Regions from separate parts of the Sphingobium sp. AntQ-1 genome, predicted to be linked through region 1. Evidence: predicted binding sites of a transcription regulator. Region 1 holds the regulator's gene; the other holds the start of a gene.
What was found. The regulator LexA, encoded in region 1, represses DNA repair genes until DNA is damaged. The targets are predictions, from matches to a motif close to GTTCCNCNCTTGTTCT.
Positions count from the first base shown of each region.

Region 2: a site for LexA is predicted at 1,803-1,818, ahead of sphantq_RS01010 (ATP-dependent helicase). Genes of this name have one in related genera too.

Region 1 is NZ_CP117158.1:3,478,301-3,485,890, reverse strand. Features, by position in the region: gene sphantq_RS17475 (anthranilate synthase component II) at 44-634, shown strand; gene trpD (anthranilate phosphoribosyltransferase) at 771-1,763, shown strand; gene trpC (indole-3-glycerol phosphate synthase TrpC) at 1,760-2,551, shown strand; gene moaC (cyclic pyranopterin monophosphate synthase MoaC) at 2,548-3,021, shown strand; gene sphantq_RS17455 (molybdopterin molybdotransferase MoeA) at 3,018-4,199, shown strand; gene lexA (transcriptional repressor LexA) at 4,269-4,955, shown strand; gene sphantq_RS17445 (ComEC/Rec2 family competence protein) at 4,946-7,117, opposite strand; gene gltX (glutamate--tRNA ligase) at 7,187-7,590, shown strand, end outside.
Region 2 is NZ_CP117158.1:200,038-207,627, forward strand. Features, by position in the region: gene sphantq_RS00990 (globin domain-containing protein) at 1-174, opposite strand, end outside; gene sphantq_RS00995 (RrF2 family transcriptional regulator) at 283-759, shown strand; gene sphantq_RS01000 (Fe-S oxidoreductase) at 719-1,240, opposite strand; gene sphantq_RS01005 (GFA family protein) at 1,385-1,783, opposite strand; gene sphantq_RS01010 (ATP-dependent helicase) at 1,889-4,165, shown strand; gene sphantq_RS01015 (GAF domain-containing protein) at 4,153-4,674, opposite strand; tRNA gene sphantq_RS01020 (tRNA-Ala) at 4,825-4,900, opposite strand; tRNA gene sphantq_RS01025 (tRNA-Ala) at 5,073-5,148, opposite strand; gene sphantq_RS01030 (TIGR02300 family protein) at 5,236-5,568, opposite strand; gene aroA (3-phosphoshikimate 1-carboxyvinyltransferase) at 5,717-7,057, shown strand; gene sphantq_RS01040 (CBU_0592 family membrane protein) at 7,054-7,302, shown strand; gene cmk ((d)CMP kinase) at 7,299-7,590, shown strand, end outside.

The sequences.
Region 1 (7,590 bases):
TCCCCACTTCCCCCCGCGCGCATCCCGCGCTAAGGCTCTGCCCATGATCCTCGTCATCGACAATTATGACAGCTTCACCTGGAACCTGGTCCATTATCTGATGGAACTGGGGGCTGAGGTTCAAGTCGTCCGCAACGACGCCATTTCTGCAGGTCAGGCCCTGTCCAGCGGCGCGAAGGCGTTCCTGCTCTCGCCCGGCCCCTGCACCCCCAATGAGGCGGGCGTCAGCCTGGATCTCGTCGCCGCGTGCGCCGACGCCGGCGCGCCTTTGCTGGGCGTGTGCCTGGGCCACCAATCGATCGGGCAGCATTTCGGCGGGAAGGTTGTGCGCGGCGGGCTGATGCACGGCAAGACGTCGCCTGTCACCCATGACGGCACCGGGCTGTTTGCAGGCCTGCCCTCGCCCTTCACCGCCACACGCTATCATTCGCTGATCGTGGAGGATATTCCGGACAGCCTGGTGGTAAACGCGACCAGCGAGGACGGATCGGTCATGGGCTTCCGTCATGCGACCCTGCCGATCCATTCGGTGCAATTCCATCCCGAAAGCATCGCCACCGAACATGGCCATGACATGCTGGCCAATTTCATGACGATTGCGGGCATCCCGGTGCGGGAGCGTGAAACGGCCTGATCGGGCCCTTTCGCCCGATCGCTTTTCGAATATTGCGGCAATAGGAAAGTAAATTTCCACCCCGGTAGGAAAAGTGCGCCAACAAGCGCCAGCGCCCCCTCGACTCTCCCGCCCGCCGCCGACTAAGGCAGGGTCTATGACCCGCCTGCCCGATCCTTCCGCGCCGCTCGGCTTCGACGCCGCAGCCGAGGCCTTCGACCTGCTGTTCGACGCCGATCTGCCCGAAGCGGACATCGCCGCCTTTCTCGTCACCATGGCGCGCCGCGGCGAAACCGCGGTGGAGATCGCCGCCGCCGCCCGCGCCATGCGCGCGCGCATGAAGACGGTCAGCGCGCCCGATGGCGCGATCGACGTCTGCGGCACCGGGGGCGACGGGCATCATACGCTCAATGTCTCCACAGCTGTCTCGCTCGTTGTCGCAGCATCGGGCGTGCCGGTCGCCAAACATGGCAATCGCGCCGCCTCTTCCAAGGCCGGCGCGGCCGACACGCTGGAGGCGCTGGGCCTGAACCTGGACCGGGCCGCCGCCACCGCCGAAGCGACGCTGGCCGACCTCGGCATCTGCTTCCTCTTCGCCCAGAATTACCATCCCGCGCTCAAACGGCTCGGCTCGATCCGCAAGGCGATCGGCGAACGCACCATCTTCAATCTGATGGGACCGCTCGCCAATCCGGCGAAGGTCCGTCGCCAACTCGTCGGCATCGCCCGCCCGGCCTATGTCCCCATCTATGCGCAGGCGCTCGCCGACCTGGGCGTCGACCACGCCATGATCATTTCGGGCGACGAAGGACTGGACGAACTCTCGCTCGCCGGGGGCAACGACATGGCGGAGGTGAAGGGCCATGACATCGTCGCCATGCACCGGCTGACCGCCGCCGACCTCGGCCTCTCCACTCAGCCGGTCGAGGCGATCCGCGGCGGCGACGCCGCCCATAACGCCGCGGCGCTGCGCGCCCTGCTGCAAGGCGAACCGGGCGCCTATCGCGACGCCGTGCTGCTGAACGCCGCCGCCGCCCTTGTCGTCGCCGACGCCGTCCCCAATCTGCGCGAAGGGGTGGAAGAAGCCGCCGAAACCATCGACCGCGGCCTTGCCAACGCGCTCCTCAATTGCTGGATTGCCTATACATGACCAACAAGCTGATCGAAATCTGCGATTTCAAGCGCGAGGATGTAGCCCGCCGCCGGGCCGCGACCACCGTGTCGGCGCTTCATGCCCGCGCGAGCGAACAGACGCCGCCGCGCGGTTTCCGCCAGGCGCTGGACGCTGCCGCGCGATCGGGCTTCGGCCTGATCGCGGAGATCAAGAAGGCCAGCCCGTCCAAAGGGCTGATCCGCGCCGACTTCGATCCGCCCGCCCATGCGCGGGCCTATGCGGCCGGTGGCGCCGCCTGCCTCTCCGTCCTGACCGACGAACCCTATTTTCAGGGTCATGACGATTATCTGATGGCCGCCCGGTCGGCCTGCGCAATCCCGGTGCTGCGTAAGGATTTCCTGGTCGATCCCTGGCAGGTGCTGGAAAGCCGCTCACTCGGCGCGGACGCCATCCTTATCATCGTCGCCGCGCTGGACGATGGCCAGATGCAGGAGATAGAGGAAGCCGCGCTCGGCCTTGGCATGGACGCCCTGATCGAAGTGCATGACGAGGCCGAACTGGACCGCGCGCTGAAGCTCCGCTCGCGCCTGATCGGCGTCAACAACCGCGACCTGCGCGATTTCTCCGTCGATTTCGCACGCACCTACGAACTGGTGGGCAAGGCGCCCGAAGGCTGCACCTTCGTCGCTGAAAGCGGCCTGACTGGTCATGCCGATCTGGTCGCGATGGCCGACCATGGCGTGCGCTGCTTCCTGGTCGGTGAAACGCTGATGCGTCAGGCCGATGTGGAGGCGGCGACCCACAATCTGCTGACGGGCGGATGAGCGGCCTCACCCATCTGGACGAAGACGGCGCGGCCCGGATGGTCGATGTCGGGGCCAAGGCGGTCACGGCGCGCGAAGCCATCGCCTCCGGCCGGATCGCCATGAGCGCGACCGCCGCCAGAGCCATCGCCGACGGTCTGGTCAAGAAGGGCGACGTGTTGGCCGTGGCGCGAGTGGCTGGCATCATGGCGGCCAAGCGCACCGCCGACCTCATCCCGCTCTGCCACCCGATCGCGCTCAGCGCCGTGACGGTCGATTTCGCGTTGGACGATAGCGGCGCCACGGTCACCGCCACCGCGCGCACCGCCGGCCAGACCGGCGTGGAGATGGAGGCGCTGACCGCGGCCTCTGTCGCGCTGCTGACCGTCTATGACATGGCCAAGGCGCTGGACAAGTCGATGATCATCGGCGGCGTCTGCCTGATCGCCAAAACCGGCGGCAAGTCGGGCGACTGGCGGCGCACGCCATGAGCCTGCTGCCGGTCGCTGAGGCGCAGGCGCGCCTGTTCGCTCTCGCCCCGCGACTGGCGACCGAAACCGTGCCGATCACCGCCGCCGCCGGACGCTGGCTGGCGCAGGATCTGGCGGCGCTGCGCGACCAGCCCTGGGCCGATCTGTCGGCGATGGACGGCTATGCCGTGCGCGCCGCCGAAGCACCCGGCCCCTGGCGCGTCACCAGCGAGAGCGCGGCCGGCGCGGCGGACCTTGCAGCCCTGGCGCCGGGCGAAGCGAGCCGCATCTTCACCGGCGCGCCGCTACCGCCGGGCGCCGACACCATATTGATCCAGGAAAATGCGACCCGCGACGGCGACTGGCTGACCGCCAGCGCCGATCCGCTACCCGCAGGTCGTCATGTCCGCACCGCCGCCTCCGACTTTGCGCAGGACGCCCTGCTGCTGGAGGCTGGCGGTCGCCTCGGCCCGGCTCAGGTCGCGCTCGCCGTGCTGGGTGGCCATGGCGTCGTGCCGGTCGGCGGTCGGCCGACGGTCGCGCTGCTGTCCACCGGCAATGAACTGGTGCCGCCCGGCGCCCCGACGCCGCCGGGTTTCCTGCCTTCCTCCAACGCGCCGATGCTTGCCGCCCTGCTCGCCGCCCTGCCCTGCGACGTCATCGACCTCGGCATCGTGCGGGACGACCTCGATGCGATGGTGGCCGCGATCGAACGGGCGCGCACGGCCGACATCATCGTGTCGACCGGCGGCGCCTCCGTCGGCGACCATGATTTGGTCCGTCCCGCTTTTGTGAAAGCAGGCGGCGCGCTCGATTTTTGGAAGATCAAAATGCGGCCGGGCAAGCCGCTGATGGCGGGGCGAATCGCCGATACGCTGTTCCTGGGCCTGCCGGGCAATCCCGTCTCCGCCTTCGTCACGGCCACGCTGTTCCTGTTGCCGCTGGTCCGTCATCTGGGCGGCGCACGCGATCCGCTGCCACCGACAAGCGACGCGCCGCTCGCCTCACCGCTGCCCGCCACCGGCGATCGTGACGATTATCTGCGCGCCTGGCGCGGACCGGGCGGCATCGTGTCGGTCACGTCACAGGACAGCGCGGCCACCGCCGCCATGGCGAAGGCCGACTGCCTGATCCTGCGCCCCGCCGGATCGCCGCCGGCGGCTCCCGGCGATCGGGTCTTGATTCTGCCGCTGCCCTGACATGTTCGGTGCTTGACTAACCTTCATCTGTTTCCTATGCGTTCCTCATACGTTCCACGGAGGATCGCAATGTTGACGCCCAAGCAGCAGGAATTGCTAAGCTTCATTCAGACCCGCTTGGACGAAGGCGGCGTGTCGCCTTCTTTCGAGGAAATGAAGGATGCGCTGGACCTGCGGTCCAAATCCGGCATTCACCGCCTCATCAACGCGCTGGAGGAGCGCGGCTTCATCCGTCGCCTGCCCAATCGCGCCCGCGCGCTGGAAGTGCTCAAGCTCCCCGATGCGATGCATCGCGCGCCCGCGCCAGTGATCGCGCTCAATCCCAAGGTCGCGCCGCCCGCCCAGCCGCCGATGATCCCCACCGCCGCCAATGACGTGATCGAAATCCCGCTGCACGGCCGGATCGCGGCCGGTGTGCCGATCGAGGCGATGGAAGGGCAGGCGATGCTCTCCGTGCCCGCCGCGCTGCTCGGCGCGGGCGATCATTATGCGCTGGAAGTGTCGGGCGATTCGATGATGGAAGCCGGCATCCTCGACGGCGACTTCGCGTTGATCCAGCGCACCGACGTCGCCCGCGAAGGTCAGATCGTCGTCGCGCTGATCGACGAGGCGGAAGCGACGCTGAAATATTTCCGCCGCGAAGGCAGCCGCGTCCGGCTCGATCCGGCCAACCCGGCCTATGAGCCGCAGATATACGATCCGCGCCAGGTCCGCATCCAGGGCAAGCTCGCGGGGCTGCTGCGCCGCTACAATTGAGGCCTGTGTGATTGGGCCTTAAATGATTCAGGCTGTTCCCTCCACGTCCGGCGGGTCTGGCGGGCGACCCAGGGATGCGCGTCGCCCGCCCGATGGACGGTGTGAACTTCGCCCTTCGCCAGGATCATGGACAGCCCACCGGTACGCGCGAGCGACCGGCGGTCGACCTTCATCCAGCGCGGTCGGCACCAGCGCGGCAGGCCCCGATCGCTGACGACGATGTCCGCCGCCGCGCAATCGCCGGCGAAACTCGACCGATCGATCAGCACATTGCTGCGAGTAAAGAGCAGCCGCCAGTCGCGGCCCTTGCCATCCTTCATCCTCATGGCGCACATATCCTGCGAGCAGCGCGTCTCCGGCAGCGCCGCGATCGCCGCCAGTTCGCCGTCATAACCTGCACTTTCCGACAGCACGTCCCGCACATAATCCCCCGCCCGATCGCGCAATATCGCCATGCCCTTTCCCGTCCGCACGGCGACATGCCGCCCGTCGCCGGTAATCAGGATATCGGGCGGCGCGGCGGTAAAGGTGACCGCCACGCCGATCAGCACCGGCGCAAGTCCCAGCCATCGCCATCCCGTCCGCCATAACAGGCACCAGAGCAGTCCGACGATGGTGATGCCGAACAGCCCCATACCCATGGTCGGCGCGAGCAATGTGGCCATAGGACTCGCCGCCACGCCATGAGCCAGCAGCAGCAACAGGTTCAGCGCCTGCTGCGTCAACCACCAGAACGGCGCGCCCAACCCTACGACATCCAGCACGAGCGCCAGCGCCTCCAGCGGCATGACGACGAAAGTGGTGAGCGGGATCGCGATCAGATTGGCGAAGGCGCCGAGCAGGCCCGCCTTGTGAAAATGGAACAGCGCGATCGGCATCAGCACCAGTTCGACGGCGATCCCGGTCGCCAGCATGACGACCAGCAAGCGACCCGTCTTGCGAATCACGCCCTCGTCCCTGACGGCGGCAAAGGCGCGAAAGCGCGGATGTTCGGCCAGCGCCACCAGCGCCGTCACCGCCGCGAAACTCATCTGGAAACTCGGCCCGACCAGCGCTTCGGGCCACAGCAGCAGCACGACCAGCGCCCCGGTCGCCACCAGTCGCAATGTCACCGCATCCCGACCCATCGCCAGTCCGCCCAAGACCAGCAAGCCCGCGACGCAGGATCGCACCGTGGGCACCTCCGCCCCGGTTAGCAGCGTATAGCCGATCCCCGCCAGCGCCCCGCCCGCCGCCGCGATCAGCATCAGCGGCCAGCCAAGCGCCGCCCGCTGGCTCAAGGCCATCACGCGCATCAGCAGGAAAATGACCGCCCCGATCAGCGCCGTCACATGCAAGCCGCTGATCGACAGAAGATGCGCCAGCCCGCTGCGCCGCATCGCTTCCGCATCCGCTTCGGGGATCGCGCCCTGGTCCCCGGTCGCCAGAGCGGCAGCGATTCCTTCGGCGGGACCATCCACTTGCTCCAATATATGGCCGAACAACCGCGCCCGCAGCGGTGACGCGGCGGTGGAGGGGATCACTATCTCTATGGGCTTCAACGCCTTGCCGGTGGCCCCGATCCCCTGAAAATAGGCGCGCGCCGCAAAATCATAGCCGCCCGGCACACTCGGCGGCGCCGGCGGCATCAAGCGCACGCGAAACCGCAGACGCGCGCCCTCGCCCAGCCCCGTCGGCACATCGGCATCGGCGATATTCACCCGCACAACCGCCGGCAGATTGGGCGCGTGAACCGGGCGTAGCATGACGCGCACCATCGCCTGTGCCGGAACGGGACGCACCGCCGTCACATCGCCGATTACCTGCACGAAGGTCGCCCGGCCCAGTGGCGGCTGGCCCCACAGCATCGCCTTCCCCCAAACCAGCAGGCATCCCATGCACGCCAGGATGCCGCCCGCGACGCATATCCGGCGCAACCGCCCTCCGACCGGCAGCATCGCCCCCATGCAGGCCATCGCCAGCGCGCCGCAGCAAAAGGCCAGCCAGTCCACGGCGTGAGGCAGGATGAACCAGCCCGCAATCCCGCTGCCCAGCCCGATCGGCGCCCATAATCCGATCTGTTCGCGCTCACACTCCAGCCAGCTTTCGAGTCGCTCCAGCGCCGCCCGCGCCCATGCCGCCGGCCTCGCACCAAGGGAGGTTTGTCGTGGCTCAAAAGCCATGCTAGGGGGCGCAGCATCCATGGGTCAGCTAGGCGAATGTCAGGGAATATGACGGCAAGTGCAACGGGAATGAACAAGCCGGTGGTGACCCGTTTCGCCCCGTCCCCCACCGGGTTCCTGCATATCGGCGGCGCCCGCACCGCGCTGTTCAACTGGCTGTTCGCGCGCCATCACGGCGGCAAGTTCCTGTTGCGGATCGAGGACACCGATCGCGCCCGTTCGACCGATGCGGCCGTCGCCGCGATCTTCGATGGGCTGGAATGGCTGGGCCTGGGCGGTGACGAGCCTGCCGTCTTCCAGTTCGCGCGCACCCCGCGCCATGCGGAGGTCGCCAACCAGTTGCTGGAAACAGGCCACGCCTATCGCTGCTATGCGACGCCGGAAGAGCTGTCCGAACTGCGTGAACAGCAGCGCGCCGCCAAGCAGCCGATGCGCTATGATGGCCGCTGGCGCGACCGCATGCCGGAAGATGC
Region 2 (7,590 bases), 480 kb from region 1:
CCGCCTGGGCTGCTCGCCGCTATCCTGCGCCGCCTGATCGAACATCGCCTTCACTTCGGCATCCTGGAACAGGCGGGCATACATGGCGGTGGTGATCGCCACGCCGTGCTGGCGCAGCGCCGGGCCGGTGGATTTCACGATGGCGATGGTGTGCGGAGACAGCGAGTTGGACATCTGATTGACCTTTTCCTGAGTCGATAAGATGCATTTAATTTACGCCTTTAAAGGAGTAAATAGAATATATGTTTGAAGCGCGACCCCGCGCCGGTATCGGATGACGCCATGCAATTGACCCGTCACACCGACTATGCGCTGCGCGTGCTGATCCACCTCGCCGTCGCGCCGACGGGACGGGCGACGATTCCGGAGATCGCCGACGCCTATGGATTGTCGCGCAACCATCTGATGAAGGTGGTGCATCACCTGGCGCAGGGCGGTTTCATCGCCACCCAGCGCGGACGGGGCGGCGGCTTCGCCCTGGCGGACGCACCGGAAGCCATGAGCATCGGTGCGGTGGTCCGGCATAGCGAGCCGGACATGAAAATGGCGGACTGCGCAAACTGCGCGATCCGCCGGGCTTGTGGCCTGACCGCCATATTGGCGGAGGCCACCGGCGCGTTCATGGCCGTGCTCGATCGCTATAGCCTGGCCGATGCGGCGCGCGATCGGGGCGGGCTGGCGGAGTTGATCGCCGCCCTGCCCGCGCCGACGCCGGCGGTCAGCGACGCTTGCGCATCTTCCCGGCCTCGCCCGGATTGACGCAACTGTCCTGGACCGTGCGAGAGCAGCGCGGATAGTCCTTCGCCTCTGTCGGCGGCGGCGTCATGTTGCCGCCGACCGTCACCGGATTGGCGGAGGAGCCGACTGGGGCGGCCGGGTTATTGGGCACGCCCGCGGGCGCGGGGACCATGCCGGGGTCCGCCGGGACCGCGCCTGTCGGCTGGCCGGCATTGGGATCGCTTTGAGGCGGGGTCGCAGGCATGGCGGGGCTGGCCGGCGCGGCAGGCGCGGGCGGGGTCGACATGCCCGGATCGCCGGGCGTCGCGGGGGCTGCGGGCTCGGCGGGGGCGGACGGCGGCGTGGCCGTCGGATCGGCGGGTGCGGGCGCATCGGCGGGCGCTGGCGTCATGGCGTCACCGGGCGGTTGGCTGCTTGGCGCTGGCGTGTCCTGCGCGACGGCTATGCCGCCCAAAGTGGTGAAGCTCAGCATCGCGACGCCGGCCAGCATGATGGATTTCATCGGGATCATCCTTTCCTATATTCTTCGACCCGCAGGTCGCCCGCTTCTGAGACGGACAGCCGAAGAACCGGCTTTGGGACATCCCCGTTCCGCAGCCGCGACCAAATGTGGCCCAGGCGCGGCCAGATGAACCGAACGGGGGGGTTAGGGACCGTCGGGATAGCGATCATATTTCGGCAGTTCGTGCGCCGTCGCCATCCATGGCACGGCGTCGGCCATCTGGACATGCCCCTCCGGCGGCAGCGCCGCGGCATCGTCCAGCGTAGCACTCTGGATGTCGATCGCGCCGGGGAAGATGACCGGATTGGTATAGAACAGACCAGTGCCGCATGTGCCGCAGAAATGCCGGGTCGCATTGTCGGACGACTGGTAGCGGACGGGATCGCCGATGATCGTCACGGCGTCTTGCGGGAACAGCGCCCAGCCCACCATCGGCGCGCCGGCACTGGCGCGGCAGTCGCTGCAATGGCAGATGGCGCTATAGGCCGGTTCGCCGGTCGCTTCATAGCGTATCGCCCCACATTGGCATCGTCCCGTCACCATCCGCTTGCTCCCTTGCATGATTCGCCTTTTGTTCTCATAGAAGCCCAGTCACCGCAAGAGGCGCGCCCCTTGCCCCCGATCCACCCCATGCCTAGTTGTCCAGCCATGACAGTCCCTGCCCCCTCCCCCAATGATCCGCCCTATCTCGACGGGCTCAATCCGCCCCAGCGGGAGGCTGTGCTGACGACCGAGGGGCCGGTGCTGGTGCTGGCGGGTGCGGGCACCGGCAAGACGGCGGCGCTGACCGCCCGGCTGGCGCATCTGATCGGCACGCGGCGGGCCTGGCCGTCCGAGATCCTGGCCGTGACCTTCACCAACAAGGCCGCGCGCGAGATGCGGGCGCGCGTCGGGCGGATGATCGGCGATGCGGTGGAGGGGATGCCCTGGCTAGGCACTTTCCATGCGATCGCGGCGAAAATGCTGCGCCGTCATGCCGAACTGGTCGGGCTGCAATCCAATTTCACCATCCTCGATACCGACGATCAGTTGCGGCTGCTCAAGCAACTCATCCAGGCCGAGGGCGTCGATGAAAAGCGCTGGCCGGCGCGGCAACTGGCCGGGCTGATCGACCAGTGGAAGAATAAGGGCTGGACCCCGGAGGATGTCGGCGCGGGCGAGGCGGAAAGCTATGCCCATGGCAAGGGGCAGAAGCTCTATGCCGATTATCAGGCGCGCTTACGTCAAGTGAATGCCTGTGATTTCGGTGACTTGCTGCTGCATGTTCTGACGATATTGAAGAAGCATCGCGACGTGCTGGCGCAATATCAGGAGCGGTTCCGCTATATCATGGTGGACGAATATCAGGACACCAATAGCAGCCAGTATCTGTGGCTGCGGCTGCTGGCGCAGACGCGCAAAAATCTGTGCTGCGTGGGCGACGACGACCAGTCCATCTATTCATGGCGCGGCGCGGAAGTCGCCAATATCCTGCGGTTCGAAAAGGATTTTCCGGGCGCGACGATCATCCGGCTGGAGCAGAATTATCGCTCCACGCCGCACATATTGGGCGCGGCGTCCGGGGTGATCGCCGAAAATGGCAATCGCCTCGGCAAGACGCTGTGGACCGACATCGACGTGGGCGAAAAGGTGCAGGTCATCGGCGTGTGGGACGGGCCGGAGGAAGCGCGGCGGGTCGGCGACGAGATCGAAGCGGTCCAGCGGAGCGGCGGATCGCTGGACGAGGTCGCGATCCTGGTCCGCGCCCAGCACCAGACTCGCGAGTTCGAAGATCGCTTCATCCAGATCGGCCTGCCCTATCGCATTGTCGGCGGCTTCCGTTTCTACGAGCGGGCCGAAATCCGCGATGCGCTGGCCTATTTGCGGCTGGTCAACCAGCCCGCCGACGACCTGGCGTTCGAGCGGATCGTCAATGTGCCCAAGCGCGGGCTGGGCGACAAGGCGGTGGAGAAATTGCACCGACTGGCGCGGGCGGAGGGCATACCACTGGCGCTGGCGGCCGCGCGCATCCTCGACACCGACGAACTGACCCCGCAGGCGCGGCGATCGCTGGGCAGTTTCATCGGCGATCTGGCGCGCTGGCGCGACCGGGCGACGCAATTGCCCCATGCCGAACTGGCGCGGCAGATATTGGACGAGAGCGGCTACACCGCGATGCTACAGGCCGAACGTACGACCGAGAGCGCCGGGCGGCTGGAAAATCTGTCCGAACTGGCCCGTGCGATGGAGGAATATGAGACGCTGGGCGCGTTTCTGGAGCATGTCAGCCTCGTCATGGACAATGAGGCGCAGGCGGAGTCCGCCAAGATCACGATCATGACCATCCATGCCGCCAAGGGGCTGGAATATGACACCACATTCCTGGTGGGGTGGGAGGAAGGCGTCTTCCCGTCGCAGCGGGCGCTGGACGAAGGCGGGCTCAACAGTCTGGAGGAGGAACGGCGGCTCGCCTATGTCGCGATCACGCGCGCACGCAAGCGCTGCACCATCATCCATGCCGCCAATCGCCGCATCTATGGCCAGTGGACCAGCAGCATCCCGTCGCGCTTCGTGGGCGAATTGCCGCCCGAACATGTCGAATCGGAAAGCAGCATGAGCGGCGGCGCGTCGCTATGGCGCGCCAACTGGTCGGAACGCGACGACCCCTTCGCCAATGTCGCGCGGGGCAGCGGTCGGGGTCCGGGCTGGCAGCGCGCGCAGACGAGCGGCCAATTCAGCCGGGAGCCGGTGCGGATCGTGGAGGCGCGGTCATCCGCCGTATCTCTGGGCAACAAGGGTCGCGACGACATGCGCGTGGGCCTGCGCATATTTCACCAGAAATTCGGTTACGGCACCGTCGCGGAGATCGAGGGCAACAAGTTGGAGATCGATTTCGAGACGGCCGGGCGCAAGCGCGTGATGGACAGCTTCGTTCAGCCCGCCTGAGGGCGATGGACGTCTGTCGTGGCGGACCTCGTCGGGTGCGCCAGGATGCTGGCGGACAGGAGGGCGCTGACGTCGCGCGCGAAGCCTTCGATGACCGCGACCGTCGCGGGATCGCTGATCAGGCGCGGCATGGGATCGATCGCGCAGAGCGTGCCGTAGAAGCTGCCGTCCGCCAGGATGACCGGGAAGGACACATAGCTTTTGAAGCCGTAGAAGATCGGGACGGGATGCTTCTGCCACGCGATATCGGCATCGACATGGTCGATGACCACATAATTTTCGGTCTGGCGGATTTCCTTGCAGATCGTCATCTGCATATCCAGTTCCGCGCCAGGCTCCAGACCGAAGGCGATCTTGTCGAGCACCTGGCAGGCGATCCAGCGATCCTCGGTCACGCGCGCCACCGCCGCAAAGCCCATATGCGTCACATCGCATAGCTGCGTCAGGATGGCGCGAATCGCGTCGTCGTCGCCCTGTTCGGCGGCCTGGATGGCCAATTCGTCCTTCATGTCGCAGCGATGGCAGGAAAAATCCGCCTTGACGAGTCTCGCGCGCAATGAACGAGCAACATCGGGATATAGGAATGAGGGGACGCCCCTCGCTTGCGCTCAGGCATTTTTCGGGAAAATGTCCCCGGACATTGTCATGTTCCGAAAAATTGGTGGAGCCTAGCGGGATCGAACCGCTGACCTCCTGCATGCCATGCAGGCGCTCTCCCAGCTGAGCTAAGGCCCCATCATGCGCGGCCGGGCCGCAATCATATGGTCAGACCATGTCCGGCAATGCCGTCGGCCGTCTATATTTCCTGGCAAGTCGGCTGCGCCTCCCGGAGGATGGACGCCCCTCACTTGCGCTCAGGCATTTTTCGGGAAAATGTCCCCATGGGCATTTTCCTGTTCCGAAAAATTGGTGGAGCCTAGCGGGATCGAACCGCTGACCTCCTGCATGCCATGCAGGCGCTCTCCCAGCTGAGCTAAGGCCCCGTCACCAATGAAGCGCCGTTGGGTCCGGCACCTTGGAGGTCGCTGCCATTAGGTGGCGGCAATCCCATTGGCAAGAACAAATTTCAGTTAATTGTCGTCGCTATCGTCATCGGTCGCGGCATCGACGCCCAGATCATCGTCGCCGCCCAGATCGACATCATTGTCCGGCGAATCGCCGTCGTCATCGACGTCGATGTCCAGATCGTCGTCGGCCGTTTCCAGCTCGCCGTCGGCGGTCTCGATCACCTTCTTGGGCGCCGCTTCCTCATAAGGCAGCGGCTGCTTCGACTTCAGCACAGGCTCAGGTTCCCAGGCGCTGCCGCAATTGATGCAGGTTACCGGATCATCCTTGCCCAGGTCGTAGAAGCGAGTCGCGCATTTCGGGCAAGTCCGCTTCGTGCCCCATTCAGCCTTCACCATGTCCGGCCTGTTCCTTTATTCGATGCTCTAACAGATACTCACACGGCACAACGCTTGTTGCCCGCGAAACGTGGCGCGCCTTGCCATAGCAGGATCGCGCTGTCAAAAGCCGGGCGCATTTTTTCGGTTCCAGGATAATGGATACCCCGTGACCCATATAGACGACCAGCCCACCCCGATGACCTTCGCCGCCGCGCCGCCGCTGGCGGGCAGCGTGACCGTGCCGGGCGACAAGAGCATTTCCCACCGATCGCTGATGCTGTCGGCGCTGGCGATCGGGCATAGCCGGGTCGAAGGGCTGCTGGAAGGCGAAGATGTGCTGGCCACCGCCGCCGCGATGCGGGCGATGGGCGCGACCATCGAGCGTGATGCCGATGGCGTCTGGCATATCCATGGCGTGGGCGTTGGCGGGTTGCTCCAGCCGGAGACGGCGCTGGACATGGGCAATAGCGGCACCTCCACGCGCCTGTTGATGGGGCTACTGGCCAGCCATGACCTGACCGCGACCTTCGTGGGCGACGCATCGCTCAGCAAGCGCCCTATGGCGCGCGTGACCGGGCCATTGTCGCGCATGGGGGCGAGCTTCACGTCCGGCCCCGGCGACCGCCTGCCGCTGACGATGAAGGGGGCCTGCCCTGCCGTCCCTCTGGACTATCGGCTGCCCGTAGCTTCGGCGCAGGTCAAGTCGGCGATCCTGCTGGCCGGCCTCAACACGCCGGGCATCACCCGCGTCGTCGAGCCGATCCCGACCCGCGACCATAGCGAACGGATGCTCAAGGGTTTCGGCGCGGACCTGAACGTCGAGGTAGAAGCGGACGGCACGCGGATCATCACCCTGGTCGGCGAGGCGGAATTGCAGCCGCAGCAGATCGTCGTGCCGGGCGACCCCTCCTCCGCCGCCTTCCCGATGGTCGCCGCTTTGCTGGCGCCGGGATCGCGGGTGACGATCGCCAATGTGGGCCTCAATGCGACGCGCGCCGGCCTTATCGACCTGCTGCGCGAAATGGGCGGATCGATCGAGATCATCAATGCGCGCGAAGTCGGCGGCGAGCCGGTCGGCGACCTGATCGTCACCGCATCGACGCTCAAAGGCGTGGAGCCGGACCCGGCGCGCGCGCCCAGCATGATCGACGAATATCCGGTCGCTTTCATCGCCGCCGCCCTGGCGGAAGGGCGCAGCGTCTTCCGCGGGCTGGAGGAACTGCGAGTCAAGGAATCGGACCGCATCGCCACGATGGCGCAGGGGCTGCGCGCGATCGGCGTGCGCGTCGAGGAACTTGAGGACGGCATCGTCATCGAAGGCAGCGGCGGCGCGATGCTGACCGGCGGCGGACCGATCGCGACCCGGCTGGACCATCGCATCGCGATGAGCTTCGCGGTCGCGGGCCTCGTGTCGAAGGATGGCGTCACCATCGACGACATGCGGCCGGTGGCGACCAGCTTCCCGACCTTCGTGCCGCTGCTCAGGCAATTGGGAGTAATCGCATGACATTCGATCTGGCTAACGTCGTCGGGCTGATCGGCAGCGCGCTGATGGTCGTCGCCTATGCCTATAGCAATATGGCGCGCACCCTGAATTTCGTCATTTTCAACCTGATGAACCTGGCAGGCGCGCTGCTGCTTATCTGGTCGTTGACGGTGCATTTCAATCTGGCGTCGATGGCGCTCGAAGTGGTCTGGGCGGCGATCGCGCTGCTCGGACTGGGCAACGCGCTGAGGAAGAAACAGCCATGATCATCGCCGTCGACGGACCCGCTGCATCGGGCAAGGGCACCATCGCCAAAGCGCTGGGCCGCCATTATGGGTTGCCGGTGCTGGACACCGGCCTGCTGTATCGCGCGGTCGGCCTGTCGGTGCTGAAAGCCGGCGGCGATCCCGATCAGGAGACGGATGCGCTGGCTGCGGCCGGATTCGATGATGCGATTCTGGCCGATCCTGCGTTGCGGAGCGAAGCGGTCGGCTCCCTCGCCTCGCGCGTGTCCGTGCATCAGAGCGTGCGCGACGCGCTGGTCCAGCGGCAGC